One region of the Mesorhizobium sp. ESP7-2 genome, then DNA from elsewhere that is predicted to be linked to it. Evidence: riboswitches for the same ligand, from Rfam matches in the RefSeq annotation. Region 1 holds a riboswitch; the other holds the start of a gene.
What was found. Region 1 has a riboswitch for cobalamin ahead of LB543_RS23240 (DUF1636 family protein). Riboswitches for the same ligand answer to the same signal wherever they lie in the genome.
Positions count from the first base shown of each region.

Region 2: linked by a shared signal. The riboswitch ahead of bluB (5,6-dimethylbenzimidazole synthase) and the one ahead of LB543_RS23240 (DUF1636 family protein) in region 1 are both predicted to bind cobalamin.

Region 1 is NZ_JAIUGQ010000028.1:54,447-62,212, forward strand. Features, by position in the region: gene LB543_RS23230 (cobaltochelatase subunit CobN) at 1-3,097, opposite strand, end outside; gene cobW (cobalamin biosynthesis protein CobW) at 3,115-4,152, opposite strand; gene LB543_RS23240 (DUF1636 family protein) at 4,154-4,582, opposite strand; cobalamin riboswitch at 4,620-4,827, opposite strand; gene LB543_RS23245 (winged helix-turn-helix domain-containing protein) at 4,857-6,056, opposite strand; gene LB543_RS23250 (NADH-quinone oxidoreductase subunit A) at 6,389-6,754, shown strand; gene LB543_RS23255 (NuoB/complex I 20 kDa subunit family protein) at 6,745-7,326, shown strand; gene LB543_RS23260 (NADH-quinone oxidoreductase subunit C) at 7,331-7,766, shown strand, end outside.
Region 2 is NZ_JAIUGQ010000009.1:186,451-194,216, forward strand. Features, by position in the region: gene aroC (chorismate synthase) at 1-493, shown strand, start outside; gene ribB (3,4-dihydroxy-2-butanone-4-phosphate synthase) at 585-1,685, shown strand; gene LB543_RS11990 (MFS transporter) at 1,705-2,925, opposite strand; gene LB543_RS11995 (TetR/AcrR family transcriptional regulator) at 3,045-3,653, shown strand; gene LB543_RS12000 (hypothetical protein) at 3,744-4,727, shown strand; partial or broken gene bluB (5,6-dimethylbenzimidazole synthase) at 4,895-5,473, opposite strand; cobalamin riboswitch at 5,573-5,752, opposite strand; gene LB543_RS12010 (histone deacetylase family protein) at 5,875-6,801, shown strand; gene LB543_RS12015 (exodeoxyribonuclease VII small subunit) at 6,805-7,056, shown strand; gene LB543_RS12020 (DUF2277 domain-containing protein) at 7,149-7,415, shown strand; gene LB543_RS12025 (pirin family protein) at 7,456-7,766, shown strand, end outside.

The DNA of each region.
Region 1 (7,766 bases):
CGGCGGAAAAGCCGCCGATGAAGGCGACGTCGGCGGAGCCTTCGAGAATGTCGCGGCCGGGGTCGTCGCCGGTGTGGACGAGAAGGTCAGCCTCGGCGATGCGGCCTTCAAACGCTCCGGGTGCCGAGACGCCTTCGCCGCCGGCACCGCCATAGGCATGCGAAGTGGCGTCGAGATAGGCGCGGCCGATCTCTTCGCGCGCCGCCCAGTCGCCGCTGGACAAAATCTCTTCGACGCCGGCGCCGTAAGTGCCGGGCGAGGTGCCGAAGATGCGCGGGCTGACCTTGCCGTCGGCGCGGGTCCTGGCGGCGAGCGGATTTTCCGAATCGTCCTCGTCGCGCGCGGCAACGGCTTTGGCGGCGGCGTCGATCAGTGCGATCTGGGTCGGGAACATGTCGCGGAACAGACCTGATATACGCCAGGTGACGTCGACGCGCGGGCGGCCGAGCGTCGCCGGCGGCAGCACCTCGATGCCGGTGATGCGGCCGGTCGTGGCATCCCATTGCGGCCGGCAGCCCATCAGCGCCAGGCCTTGCGCAATCTCCTCGCCGCCGGTGCGCAGCGAGGCCGAGCCCCAGAGATCGATGACCAAGGAGCGGGGCCAGTCGCCATGCGATTGCATGTAGCCGCGTACGACTTCTTCCGCCGCCGCCTTGCCTAGATCATAGGCGGTCGGAGTCGGCATGGTGCGCGGGTCCGAGGTGAACAGGTTACGGCCTGTCGGCAGCACGTCGGAGCGGCCGCGCGCCGGCGCGCCGGCCGGGCCAGCCTTGACGTGACGGCCATCGAGCGCGGCGAGCAGCGCGGCCTTCTCGGCTTCCGCGCTTTGCCTGCGCATGGGGTCCGGCTCGTCGTCTGGGACACGGCCGTAGACATGCAGCCCGTCCTTGATGGCGAAATCCTTGAGGTCGCAGAGCCAGGCGTCGATGCGGCGCAGCGCTTCATCGGGCGCGTCGGTCGCGGCGACGCCGGCTTCGGAGGCGAGACCGGTCTTTTGCGCGGTTTCGACAATCAACCTGGCGAGACGGTCGCGGCGGCGGCGGTCGAGGCCGTCGGCCTGGGCGTATTCGTCGACCAGCCGTTCGAGCTTGTGCTGGTCCTCGTCCAGCCCGGCGCCTGTCAGCGGCGGCGGCAGATGGCCAAGGGTGACGGCGGCAATGCGCCGCTTGGCCTGTGCCGCCTCGCCGGGGTTGGAGACGATGAAGGGATAGATGACGGGCAGGGAGCCGGTCACAATTTCGGGAAAGCAGTTTTGCGAAAGCGCCACCGTCTTGCCGGGCAGCCATTCCAGCGTGCCATGGGCCCCGACATGGATCAAGGCATGGACGCCGAGCGATCTGCGCAGCCATAGGCCGAAGGCGATCAAAGCGTGGCGCGGAGGCAGCGTCGGATCGTGGTAGTCGGCGCGGCGGTCGGCGGAGCGGCCGCGGTCGGGAGCGAGGGCCACGGTGATGTTGCCGAAATGCGCGGCGCGGAAGGGGAAGTGTTTCTTGCTTGATAGCGAAGGTTTGCGCGAGGCGCCCCCCTCTGTCCTGCCGGACATCTCCCCCTCAAGGGGGGAGATTGCGCTGTCGTCACGGCTTTCGCCAAATGCCAACATTGCAGGGATGGACGGGGCGCTGGAGCTGCCAATCTCCCCCCTTGAGGGGGAGATGTCCGGCAGGACAGAGGGGGGCGCCTCGCGAAGACCTGTCACGCTTTCCGTTCTGCCCCAGGCAGCCTCTATCGCGGCAATCGCCGCTGACGGTAACTCCGTCGAAAAGGAGTCGTAGTCTTCCAGCCCCAGCCCACCGTCGCCGCGTTCCAGCAAATCCAGCAACTCGCGCGGCGTTTGTGGAATCCCTTCAACGGCATAGCCCTGTTCGCTCAAGTCGTGCAGCATGGCCAGCACGCTGGACGGAACATCGAGCCCGACCGCATAGCCGGTGCGGCCAGGGGCGCTGGGGTAATCGGGAATGAGGATCGCCAGCTTGCGTTCGGCGCGCGGGGTCTCTTGCAAACGGATGAAGGCCGCTACGCGCTTAGCCACTTGCTCCACACGATCCGCTTGCGGCTGGTTGGCCAACGCACGGTGGCCCAGCGCCGGGTCGACATCACTCTCGCCCTTGAAGGAAATGGCGCCGGCAAGGATGCGGCCATCGAGTTCGGGCAGCACGACATGCATGGCAAGGTCGGCGGGTGCCAGCCCGCGCTGGTTGTTTTCCCAGACGTCGCGGCGTGTGGTGGCGACGATGACCTGGAAGACAGGCACGCCGGCGCGGTCGAACAGGGTTTCCACGCCGGCCTCGGCGCCGGACGCGAAAGCGGTCGCGGCGATGATGGCGGCCGGTTTCAGCGATGCGACGGCATTTTCGGCGAATGCCAGGGACAGCGGATCCTTGAGACTGGAAACAAAGATCGGGACCGGTGCCAGTCCCTGGGAGCGCAAAGCCTCGGCCAGCGCATCGATCGGGGCGACATCGGCCGCGAGCAGCATCGATCGGTAGAAGAGAATCGGGATGATGGGGGCGCTGACATTTGAAAGGTCCGGCTTCTCTGCGACCCCCATTCCAGACTGATAGTAACCGGCCTTCGGCACGCTGACCGGACTGGCGACTGATGTATCCTGTCCGGCCAGGCCCGCCAGCCTGTGCACCAGCGCGTTCATATTGGCCGGGCCGCCCTCGCGGAAATAGCCGAGCAGGCCGTCGAGTTCGGCGCGGGGCAGCGTCGAGGCTTCGATCAGCCTGAGATCCTCGTCATGGCTTTCACCGGGAAGCAGCGCCAGTCTTATGCCGCGTTCGCGGGCAATTGCCGCCAGTTGGTCGCAGCCATAGCGCCACCAGTCGTAACCGCCGAGGATACGCACCAGGACGACCTTGGCGTGGCGGGCGACGCTGTCGACCCAGAGGTCGACCGACATGGGATGGCGCAGGTCGCGCAGTGCCGCCAGCCGCATCGAGGGCAGGCGATCGGCGTCGGCCTTCCATGCCGCCGCCAGCCCGGCGAGGTCGCTGTCGGTGAAGGACAGGGCCACGATATCCGCCGGTGTCTGCCTGAGATCGACAGGCTCGGCGAGGTCGTCGAGCGAGGCGGAGGTCGTGGTGAGGATGTGCATCGCGGCTGTGCCTGAAATCAGCCGGCGAGGATGCGTTCGATCGCAGGACGGTTCAGCCCCTTGAGGCCGATGACGACCAGGCGCGAACGGCGGTCGTCCTCGGCGCTCCAGGCGCGGTCATAGTAATGATTGACGCGCGGGCCGACGGCCTGCAGCAGGAGCCGCATCGGCTTGCCGCCGACCTCGACGAAGCCTTTCACCCGCAACACGTTCTCCTGTTCGGCGGCCGCGGCGACGCGCTTTGCCAGCTCGTCGGGATTGGCGATCGAGGGAATGTCGACGATGAACGTGTCGAAGTCGTCATGCTCGTGGTCGAATGCGCCGTCGTGATGGGATTTGCGGTTCTCGATATCGTCCTCGACGGCGAGCCCGAGGCCGAGCAGCACCGAGGGATCGACCTTGCCATGAGACGTCGGCACGATCTTCACGGCGCGGGCGGCGTGTTCGCCGATGATGCTGTTAGCGCGGGCCGAGCCGTCGGCGTCCATCAGGTCGCTCTTCGACAGGATGATCAGATCGGCGCAGGCGATCTGGTCCTCGAACACTTCCTCGACCGGATCATCATGGTCGAGGCTTTCATCCCCGGCGCGCTGCGCCTGCAGGGCTTCCATGTCGTTGGCAACCCGGCCTTCGGCAAGTGCGGGACCGTCGACCACGGCGATGACGCCATCGACGGTCACGCGGCTCTTCACCGACGGCCACTGGAAAGCCTGGACCAGCGGCTTGGGCAGAGCGAGGCCCGAGGTTTCGATCAGGATATGGTCGACCTTCGGCGTCAGGCACAGGATCTGGTCGAGCGCCGGCACGAAATCGTCGGCGACGGTGCAGCAGATGCAGCCATTGGCCAGTTCGACGATGTTTTCCTCGGGGCAGGTGTCGATGCCGCAGCCCTTGAGGATTTCGCCGTCGATGCCGATGTCGCCGAACTCGTTGACGATGATGGCAATCCGTTTGCCGCCGGCGTTTTCCAGAAGATGGCGGACAAGGGTCGTCTTGCCGGCGCCGAGGAAGCCGGTGACGACGGTGCAGGGAACGCGGGAAACGGATGCGGTCATATCAGTCTTTCAGCATGTCGAGGGGAGGGATGCGGGCAACGAGGCCGCGTTTGAGGCTATCGGGCCTGCCCCGCCAGGGAATGAGGCCGTCGCTGGAGGTGGCGAAGAGTTTCGCGCCGGTGACGAGATCGGCACCGCTGGTCGGGGTCAGATCGCCAAACACATAGCTCCAGCATCCGTCGCGCAGGATCGCGGCGCTCAGCCGGCGCTTGCAATTGCCGAGGCATTCGACGGTGCGGATGCGGATGTTGTCGCCCGAGGCGGCTTGGCGCGTATCTTCAGCCAAAAGTTCGCCGGCCCGGGGATGAGCATCGGGGCCGGTCTCGTCGCGACAGGAGGCGCAGACGATGACAGTGATGCCGGCCAGGGAATCATCCCCGCCGGACGAAATGTCCGTTGTTTCAGCCGAAAAACTGCTGTCGCGATCCAAATCAGGCTCCTTGCCCGGAAAACCCGCCGGGCGATCGGATTCTTGCATTCCAGACGGCAGGTCTCCTGGCTCGCGGGTCATCGCCTTGGGTAGCCGCCTTCCCGGGACAATCCCAGTGGCTTTCGGCCTTGGCTCTTCGCTCACAGTTGCGGGGACAGCCGCGGATTTGGGATTTTCAATCCCGCACCGCATTCCCTCTTGGCCCCTCCCTTTGCCGAGAGGAGACCGTCTGGATTGGATTTAGGCTCTTGCGGGCAGCGGTGTCAACGCGAGCTTACGACACCGCGATGTCGGACAGCGCCGGGCCCAGGTCGCCGGCGGGCGTCACTTCGATGCGTTCGAGGCCAAGCCAGCCCTGCATCTGCTTCAATTCCTCGGAGAGCTGAGCGGCGGTTTCGGGCGGTGCGCCGGGCTCGGCGTAGGCGGCATGGACACGCAGGACACTTGCCGGCCGGTCGGCCTTGAGGTCGACGCGCGCCACGATCCTGTCGCCGAGCAGGAAGGGCAGGACATAGTAGCCATATTGGCGCTTGTCGGCCGGGGTGTAGATCTCGATACGGTAGTGGAAATCGAACAGCCGCTCGCTGCGCGAGCGCTCGAAGACGACCGGATCGAACGGCGCCAGCAGGGCGCGGGCCTCGATCTTGCGTGGCAAGCGCGCGTCCCTATGGAGGTAAGCCGGCTTGTCCCAGCCCTCGACACGGACCGGCAGCAACTCGCCGGTCTCGACCAGTTCCTCCAGGCGGCCTTTCATGTCGGCGGGGGAGAGTCGAAAATAATCGCGCAGGTCGCCCGATGTCGCCACGCCATGGGCGCGGGCGGAGATGCGCAGCAATTCGCGATGCGCATCCTCGGCGGTCGGTACCGGCAGGTCGAGGATCGCCTGCGGCAGCACGCGCTCCGGCAGGTCGTAGAAGCGCTCGAAGCCGCGCCGGTGCGCGGTGGTGATGCGCCCGGCCCAGAACAGCCATTCGAAGGCGTGCTTGGCGTGGCTCCAGCCCCACCAGCCGCCGGAGCCTTTCTGGCCTTCCAGCGCGGAAGCGGCGATCGGGCCGCGTGCCACGACCTCGCGGTAGATCTCTTCTATATAGGGGGCGTGCTCGCGGCCCCATTTGGCCAGCCCCAGATACATTTCATCGCCTTGCTCGGCGCGCCGCATGCGCCAGCGCATCAGCGGGTAGGTCTCGACGGGCAGGAACGAGGCCTCGTGCGCCCAGTATTCGAACACAGTGCGCTTTCGCGTCACGGCGGCATTGTCGAGCAAAGCGAGGGGATAGGGGCCAAGACGCGAATAGAGGGGCATGTAATGGGCGCGAACCACCGCACTGACGGAATCGATCTGCAGCAGGCCGGTGCGAGACAGAACGCGGGCGAAGTGGCGGCGGTCGGGCGTGCCGGCGGGGCGGGGATCGAGAAATCCCTGAGCGGCGAGCGCGATGCGCCGGGCGGCGGCAAGCGAGATCTTTTCCTTCATGCGGATGCGTCTCTGGTGGACCTGTCTGGCGTTGCGGGGGGTGATTCCTGTCCATGCTAGCAGGGTTTTGGCGGCAACCTTGTCAGGAGAGAAAAGTGGAGTAAAAGACGAAGGAAATCAAACAGGAGCATATGGGACCAGTTTCTCCCGGATTGCCGTCCAGCTCGGTGTTTTGAACAAGGTTTGACTTGCTTCGCTGGAAGTGCTGCGCTAACCCTCGCCGCGTTGCAGCATAGGCTCCTTAAAACGGTTCAGCGGTTAATCTGTCACGCTTCCGCATTAAGGTCCGGTGCTGTAATCAACGTGGATTGGCGCCAACGGAAAGCCGCTGCATGAACGCACTCCTCAGTTCGTACCTGCCCATCGTCCTGTTTATCGGCGTGGCGCTGGTGGTCGGCCTGGCGCTGCTCGCGGCGCCGTTCCTGGTAGCCTACCGCAACCCGGATCCCGAGAAGCTGTCCGCCTATGAATGCGGATTCAACTCGTTCGACGACGCCCGCATGAAGTTCGACATCCGTTTCTACCTGGTGTCGATCCTGTTCATCATCTTCGATCTCGAAGTAGCCTTCCTGTTTCCCTGGGCGGTGTCCTTCTCGAAGATCGGCATGCTCGGTTTCTGGTCGATGATGGTGTTTTTGGCAGTGCTGACAATCGGCTTCGCCTATGAATGGAAAAAAGGAGCGCTGGAATGGGATTGAACGACAGTTCAGGCACCCTCGTCGCGCCGAAGCCCAAGGGTATCATCGATCCCAATACCGGCAAGCCGGTGGGGCAGGACGATCCCTTCTTCCTCGAAATCAACAACGAGCTTGCCGACAAGGGTTTTCTGGTCACCTCGACCGAGGCGCTGATCACCTGGGCGCGCAGCGGCTCGCTGATGTTCATGACCTTCGGCCTGGCGTGCTGCGCGGTCGAGATGATCCACACCTCGATGCCGCGCTACGATTCGGAGCGGTTCGGCGTCGCGCCGCGCGCGTCTCCGCGCCAGTCCGACATCATGATCGTGGCCGGCACGCTGACCAACAAGATGGCGCCGGCGCTGCGCAAGGTCTACGATCAGATGCCGGAGCCGCGCTACGTCATCTCGATGGGCTCCTGCGCCAATGGCGGCGGCTATTATCATTATTCCTATTCGGTGGTGCGTGGCTGCGACCGCGTCGTGCCCGTCGACATCTATGTGCCCGGCTGCCCGCCGAGCGCCGAAGCCCTGCTCTACGGCATTCTTCTCCTGCAGAAGAAGATCCGCCGCACCGGCACGATCGAACGGTAAATCAATGGCCGCATCCCTTAGCGAACTGTCGACCTATCTCGGCGAGAAGCTGCCTGGCCGCTTCGGCGATGCGGTGCTCGCCTATGGCGAGCTCACCGTCCAGGTCGAGCCGGGCGATCTGGTCGAAGTGATGACTTTCCTGCGCGACGATGCGCGCTGCCAGTTCATATCGATCATCGATGTCTGCGGCGCCGACTATCCGTCGCGGGCCAAGCGCTTCGACGTCGTCTATCACCTGTTGTCGCCGAAACAGAATGTGCGCATCCGCGTCAAGGTGCAGGCCGACGAGGAGACGATGGTGCCGTCGATCACCGGCATCTATCCCGGCGCCGACTGGTTCGAGCGCGAGACCTACGATCTCTATGGCGTGCTGTTTTCGGGCCACCCCGATCTGCGCCGCCTGCTGACCGACTACGGTTTCGAAGGCCATCCGCTGCGCA
Region 2 (7,766 bases), on a different contig from region 1:
CTCGGTCGGCGCGGTGATCGAGATCGTCGCCGATGGCGTTCCTCCCGGCCTCGGCGCGCCGATCTATGCCAAGCTCGACCAGGACATTGCCTCCGGCCTGATGTCGATCAACGCCGTCAAGGGCGTCGAGATCGGCAACGGTTTCGAGGCCGCCCGCATTTCCGGCGAACAGAATGCCGACGAAATGCGCATGGGCAATGACGGCAAGCCGGTCTTCCTGTCCAACAATGCCGGCGGCATCCTCGGCGGCATCTCCACCGGCCAGGCGATCGTCGCGCGCTTTGCCGTCAAGCCGACCTCTTCGATCCTGACGCCGCGCAAATCGATCGACAAGGACGGCAACGATGTGGAGGTGATGACCAAGGGTCGCCACGACCCTTGCGTGGGAATCCGCGCCGTGCCGATCGGCGAGGCCATGGTTGCCTGCGCCATTGCCGACCACTATCTGCGGCATCGAGGACAGACAGGAAAGGGAATAGGCAGTAGGGATTAGGCAGGAGGCCAGTCTGCCCGCCCGAAAGAGCCAAAATTTCCTTTTCCCTGCTGCCTATTGCCTATTCCCTGCGAGCGAAGCGAGCATTTCCATGCCTTACGACCAGAAGAAGATCGTCGAAGCAATCCGGGCTTTCGAACGCGGCGAGATCGTCGTCGTCATGGACGATGACGGGCGTGAGAACGAGGGCGACCTGATCGTCGCCGCCGTTCACTGTACGCCGGAGAAGATGGCCTTCATCGTGCGCAACACGTCGGGCATCGTCTGTACACCAATGCCGCGCGAGGAAGCCAAGCGGCTGAACCTCGCGCCGATGGTCGCCGACAATGATTCGGCCCACACCACCGCCTTCACCGTCAGCGTCGACTTCAAGCATGGCACGACGACAGGCATTTCGGCCGACGACCGCACCCTGACCGTGCGCAATCTTGCCAACGGCAATGTCGGCGCCTCCGATTTCGTCCGCCCTGGCCACATCTTCCCACTGATCGCGCGCGAGGGCGGCGTCTTGATGCGCTCGGGCCATACCGAGGCGGCCGTCGACCTCTGCAAGCTCGCCGGCCTGCCGCCGATCGGTGTCATTTCCGAACTGGTCAATGATGACGGCACCGTCAAGCGCGGCCCACAAGTCGCGGCCTTCGCCGAGGAGCACGGTCTCAAGCAGGTTTCGGTCGCCGACCTAATCGCCTACCGGCAGCGCAAGGAAACGCTGGTCGAGCGCGTCGCCTGCTCCGACATCGAAACGCTGGGTGGTAGGGCGCAGGTCTTCACTTACACGCTGCCCTGGGACACGATGCATCACGTCGCCATCGTCTTCGGCGACATTCGCGACGGCGAGGAGGTGCCGGTGCGGCTGCATTCGGAGGATGTGGTGACCGACGTGTTCGGCACCAGCCACCGGCTCGATGCCATCATGAAGGCGATGGGCGAGCGCAAGCGCGGCGTCATCGTCTATCTGCGCGAGGGCTCGGTCGGCGTCGCTCACCAGGAGCGCAACCGGCCGGCGCCGGGCGATCGCGAGGACCATGAAGAGGCGCGCCGGCGCGAGAGCGAATGGCGTGAGATCGGCCTTGGTGCGCAGATCCTGAAGGATCTCGGCATTTCCTCGATCAACCTGATCGCCTCGCGCGAGCGCCACTATGTCGGTCTCGAGGGTTTTGGCATTCATATCGCCAAGACCGAGATTATCTAAGCTCGACAAATCCTGGCTGTCATTCGGCCGGGATTGCCGCCTCGCATCCTTCCAGCTCGCATTCGTGGGTAGCGAGGCTGCGCTGGCCGAGCAGCACCGTGACCAGTGCGATAACGCCTGACGCCACCGAAACCCAGAACCCGCTCTGGGCGCCGAACGCGTCTACCACCGCACCGGCGGCGAAAGAGCCCAGCGCCATACCGATGCCGATGCCGGTCATCACCCAGGTGATGCCTTCGGTCAGCATCGTTTCAGGGACATGCCGTTCGATCAGGCCGAAGGCGGTGATGAAGGTCGGCGAGATCGCCACGCCGCTGATGAAGACAGTCAGCGCGAGCGCAGGCACGGTGCCGGCGGTAAGCGGCAGCAGCGTGCCGAGCGTGACCAAAGCGACCGCGATGGCGAGCTGGCGCTGCAGCGGTGCTTTCAGGTTGAGCGCGCCGATGATGATGCCGAGCACGAAGGACCCCAGCGCATAGACGCCGATGACGAGACTTGCGGCGCCCGGCTGGCCGAATTCCTTGGTGATCGCCACCGTGCTCACCTCCGTCGTCGCGAAAGTCGCGCCGATGAAGATCATGGCGAAGGTGATGATTTGAACCGGCCCCCGGCGGATTGCCGAGCCCGTTGAGCCATGGTCCACCGGTCGCACTTGCGGTTCGGTCGAACGCTGCAGGATGAAGGCTGTCGAGCCAAGGGCGAGGAACAGCGTGCTGACGAGCACGCCCGCTTCCGGGAACAGCGCGGCGCTGAGGCCCACCGACAGCGATGCGCCGGCGATGTAGACCAGTTCATCCGCCGCCGACTCGAAGGCGAAGGCGGTGTTCATCTCGGGCCGGCCCCGGAAAATCTCGGTCCAGCGCGCCCGCACCATGGCCGGCATGCTTGGCATTGCCGCGGCCAGCAGTGCCGACACGAACAGCGTCCATACCGGCCAATCCCGGTTGGCCGATGCGATCAGGGCCGCGAATGCGAGCACGGAGATGATGGTGGTGGGTACGACAACCCGCGTCTGGCCGAGGCGGTCGACCAACCTCGATATTTGCGGCGCCAGGAAAGCATTGGCCAAGGCGAATGTCGCGGAAACCGCACCCGCCAGCCAGTATTCGCCACGCGTCTGCGACAACATCGCCACGATGCCGATCGGCGCCATGGCGATCGGCAGGCGCGCCATGAAGCCGGCGGCGGCAAAGCCCTTGGCTCCGGGGGCGCGAAAGATTTCCGAATAGGGGTTTTGCATGATCCTGTTCCTCGACAAGGAGCGACTCGACGATTACATACGGGACGTATGAGTGTTAAATAGACCATACGTCGCGTATGTCAATTGGCATACGGGGCGTATGTAGATAAGGCCAGGACATGCATCGACCACGCAAGGAGATGATCGCGGAGACACGCGCCAAGCTGATCGCCGCGGCGCGCCAAGCCTTTGGCACCATCGGGTACGCCGAAGCGTCGATGGACGATTTCACCGCGTCGGCCGGACTGACGCGCGGCGCCCTCTATCATCACTTCGGCGACAAGAAGGGACTGCTTGAGGCGGTTATCGCGCAAATCGATGCTGAAATGGCGGCGCGGGTGAACGAGGTCGCGTCGAGGGCGCCGACCCGCTGGCAGCATTTCGTCGACGAATGCACCACCTATATCGAGATGGCGCTCGAGCCGGAAATCCAGCGCATCATGTTCCGGGACGGTCCGGCGGTGCTGGGCGATCCGGCACAGTGGTCAAATGCCAATGCCTGCGTCGGTTCAATGACCGATCATCTGACCGCGCTGCAAGAGGAGGGGGTGGTCGTGCCGGGCCTCGATCCGGAGACCGCGGCGCGGCTGATCAATGGGGCGAGCAGTCAGGCCGCGCAGCGGATCGCCAATTCGAACGATCCCGAAGCGACGTCGAGGAAGGTGGTGGCAGCCTTCAAGCAATTGCTTGAAGGCCTGCTCGAGAAGCCGGAAGCGCGGCCAAACTGAGCCACCGTGGCGCCTCCCGCCGCCGCCTGCAATTGACAATAGCCGGTTTGAGCGCATCCTCCACAGCCATCTCTGAGGGGAGATTCGGGCATGTGGGATTTCGATATCGGCAGGTCGGTGTCCATCATGATGCGGACCTGGCCCTTCATTGTCTTTCGCATGATCGTCTATTTCGGCATCACGCTGGCCTACATCATGGCCACCGGCACGGGCGCCTCCGTCGGCTATGGCGTCGGCCATATCTCCACCGATCCTGATGGACCGTTGTCCTTCGCCATGTGGGGTGGCGTGGTCGGTTTCGGCCTCGTCTCGATCGCCGTCTATTGGATCCGCGAATATATCCTTTACGTCGTCAAGGCGGGTCACATCGCCGTCATGGTTCATCTGATCGACGGCCATGACGTTCCCGACAGCCAGAACCAGATCGCCTACGCAAGAGAGATTGTGACCGAGCGTTTTGCCGAGGCGAACATCCTTTTCGTCGTCGACCAACTGGTCAAGGGCGCCATCCGCGCCATCACCGGCCTGCTCGGCGGCATCGCAGCCTTCCTGCCCATTCCGGGCCTGAGCGGCCTGGTCTCGTTCATCAACACGGTGATCCGCCTGTCGCTCACCTATGTCGACGAGATCATTCTCGGCTACAACATCCGCATCAATTCGTCCTCGCCGTTCGAGACGGCGCGGCAAGGCGTCGTGCTCTACGCCCAGAACGGCAAGACAATGGTCAGGAACGCGGTCTGGCTGGCGGTCATCATGTGGGGCGTCTCCTTTGTCATCTTCCTGCTGATGCTGGCGCCGGCAGCCACTATTCTTTACGTCATGCCCGGTCAGCTCGCCGGTTGGGCCTTCGTTCTGGCCATCGTCTTTGCCTGGGCTTTCAAGGCGGCCTTCATCGAGCCGTTCGCCATTGCCTGCCTGATGCAGGTCTATTTCAAGACCATCGAGGGCCAGGTCCCCGATGCCGCCTGGGACGCCCGGCTCGCCGAAGCCTCGTCAAAGTTCCGGGAACTCAAGGACAAGGCGCTCTCCACCTTCGACGGTTCGCGCTGGGGTACGGCCGGCGCGACGCGCTGATCGGCGGGGTTTGCCGGCGCAGCGGCTACGGTGTTGAGGCGGGCCACCGTGGATTTGAGCGACGCCTCACCCTGGCCGCAAAACGTCTCGCTCATGATCAGGTCGGGCAGCGGCAGCCGTCGGCCCCAGCCATGCGTTTCGAGGTCGGGTTTGGGCGCGAACTCGGAAACACGGCCAACGCAGAGATAGGCGATCGGCGTCACGTGCTCGGGGATAGATAGAAGGCTTTTCAGCGCTTGCGTCTCGATGATGCTGACCCAGCCGACGCCAACGCCCTCGGCGCGTGCCGCCAGCCAGAAATTCTGCACCGCGCAGACCGTGCTGTAGAGATCCATTTCCGGATTGTGCCAGCGTCCCAGCGGCGAGCCTTTCGAACGCTCGCGGTCGCAGGTGATGCAGATGTTGAGCGCGCTTTCGCAAATGCCTTCGAGCTTGAGCTTGCGGTAGAGCGCCCGCCGGTCTGCCTCGATTGCCGGCAGTTCCTGTTCGCGGGCGGCCAAGAACAGGTCGCGCACCTCCCCCCGTCGCGCGGCATCGCGAATGACGATGAAATTCCAGGGCTGCATGAAGCCGACCGACGGCGCGTGATGGGCGGCAAGCAGCAGCCGCGCCAGCACCTCGTCGTCGATCGTCTCCGATGTAAAATGGCTACGCACGTCGCGCCGCGTGAACATGGCGCGGTAAACCGCGTCGCGCGCAATCTGGTCGAATCCATCGCCCATTGCAGCGGTCATATCTTCCGGCATCGCTTGTCCCCTTGCGATTGCAGCAGTTCAAATTTTCAGAGCGTACTTTGTGCGTCCAAGAGAACGCACGTCGCTCTGACGTCATCCGCCTGACCATGCGGATGACGATGCCTGCCAGGCCGGTCTTCTGGCTCGGGATCAACCCACGTCCGGTGCCTTCCCGTCATCGACAGTGGCACTTACCGGCGCAGTCCCCCTCACAGCGTTGGGCACGCCACGGTATCAAACCGTGTTCCCGATTCTCCCGCTTTCGCGGGCACCAGGCAGTAGCGGCAGTCTTACGCCGAATGGCCGGCGACGCCAATGCCCGCAGCGACATGAATGGACGCAGGTTCGATTTTCCCCAGCGATCAGGCCGCAACGCATGGCCATCGCCGCGCCGGGGCACTAGATAGGGGGACATGGCCACTCGTCTCTACACGCACCCGATCTTTCTCGAACACATCACCCCGCCCGGTCACCCCGAGCGGCCCGACCGCCTGCGCGCCATCGAACGCGTGCTCGACGACGAAGCTTTCGCCGCGCTCGACCGCGTCGAGGCACCGCAAGGCGACGAGGCGACCATCCTTTACGCGCATCCCGCCGATTTCGTCGCGCGTGTCCGCGCCGCCATCCCCGACGAAGGCATTGCCCGCATCGATGCCGACACCACCGCCAGCCCGAAGAGCTGGCAGGCCGCGACCACGGCGATCGGCGCCGCCAACGCCGCCGTCGACGACGTCTTTGCGGGCCGCGCCGACAATGTCTTCGTCGCCGCCCGGCCGCCTGGGCACCATGCGGAAAAGACCACGGCCATGGGCTTCTGCTTCTTCAATACGGCGGCAATCGCTGCGCGCTATGCACAGAAGAAGCATGGCGCCGAGCGTGTCGCCGTCGTCGACTGGGACGTGCATCACGGCAACGGCACGCAGGATATTTTCTGGGACGATCCCTCGGTGCTCTATTGCTCGACACACCAGATGCCGCTCTATCCCGGCACCGGCGCGAAGAACGAGACCGGCGCTGGCAATATCGTCAACGCGCCGCTGGCGCCGCGGACCGGCAGCGAGGTGTTTCGCGATGCCTTCCTGTCGCGCGTGCTGCCGGCACTCGACAATTTCGCGCCCGACCTGATCATCATTTCGGCCGGCTTCGACGCGCACCATCGCGACCCGCTGGCGGAAATCAATCTGACCGAGGACGATTTCGACTGGGCGACCGGCCAGCTGATGCAGCGCGCCGCACGCCATGGCGGCAACCGGCTCGTCAGCCTGCTCGAGGGCGGCTACGATCTGCAGGGATTGGCATTTTCGGTCGCCGCCCATGTCGGGCGACTGATGAAAGGATGAATGATGACTGGTGAGATCAACGAAGACGTCAAGGCGATGAGCTTCGAACAGGCACTCGACGCTCTGGAGAAGATCGTCGATGATCTGGAGCGTGGCGACGTGCCGCTCGACCAGTCGATCCGGATCTACGAGCGCGGCGAGGCGCTGAAGATGCATTGCGACCGGTTGCTGAAGGCCGCTGAGGACAAGGTCGAGAAGATCAGGCTGTCGCGCGACGGCAAGCCGGTTGGAACCGAGCCGCTCGACGCGGACTAGGGAGCCGAGCAGCTTTACCGATTTTTGGACACGATCATGATCGAGGATACAGTTCGTCCCGATTGAAACGGACAAGAGGAGATACGGAAGCGATGTGCAGAAACATCAAGACCCTGTTCAATTTTGATCCGCCGGCAACCAATGACGAAGTCCGCGACGCGGCACTCCAGTTTGTCCGCAAGCTGAGCGGTACGACGCGGCCTTCCGCCAAGAACCAGCATGCATTTGATCACGCGGTCGACGCCATCGCGGCATCGGCACGCGAGCTTCTCGATTCGCTCGAAACCCACCAGCATCCGCGCAATCGCGAAGAGGTGGCGGCTAAACTAAGAGCAAAGGCGGCGATCCGGTTCGCCTGATATGCCCAAAGCGCCCACTGACCGCTGACCAGGAGAGTTCATGAGCTTCTTCCCGGGGAAAGACCCTGAGGCCGGCGATGCCTTCGCCAGCGACCAGATCGAGCTGATGGTCATCCCGAACGCCAAGGATATTGGCGGCTTCGAGGTGCGCCGCGCCTTGCCGACCGCCAAGCGGCGCCTGGTCGGGCCGTTCATCTTCTTCGATCGAATGGGTCCCGCCATCATGCGCGCCGGCCAGGCGCTCGACGTTCGTCCGCACCCGCATATCGGCCTGTCGACCGTAACCTATCTGTTCGACGGCAAGATCAGGCACCGCGATTCGCTCGGCACCGAAATGGTGATCGAGCCCGG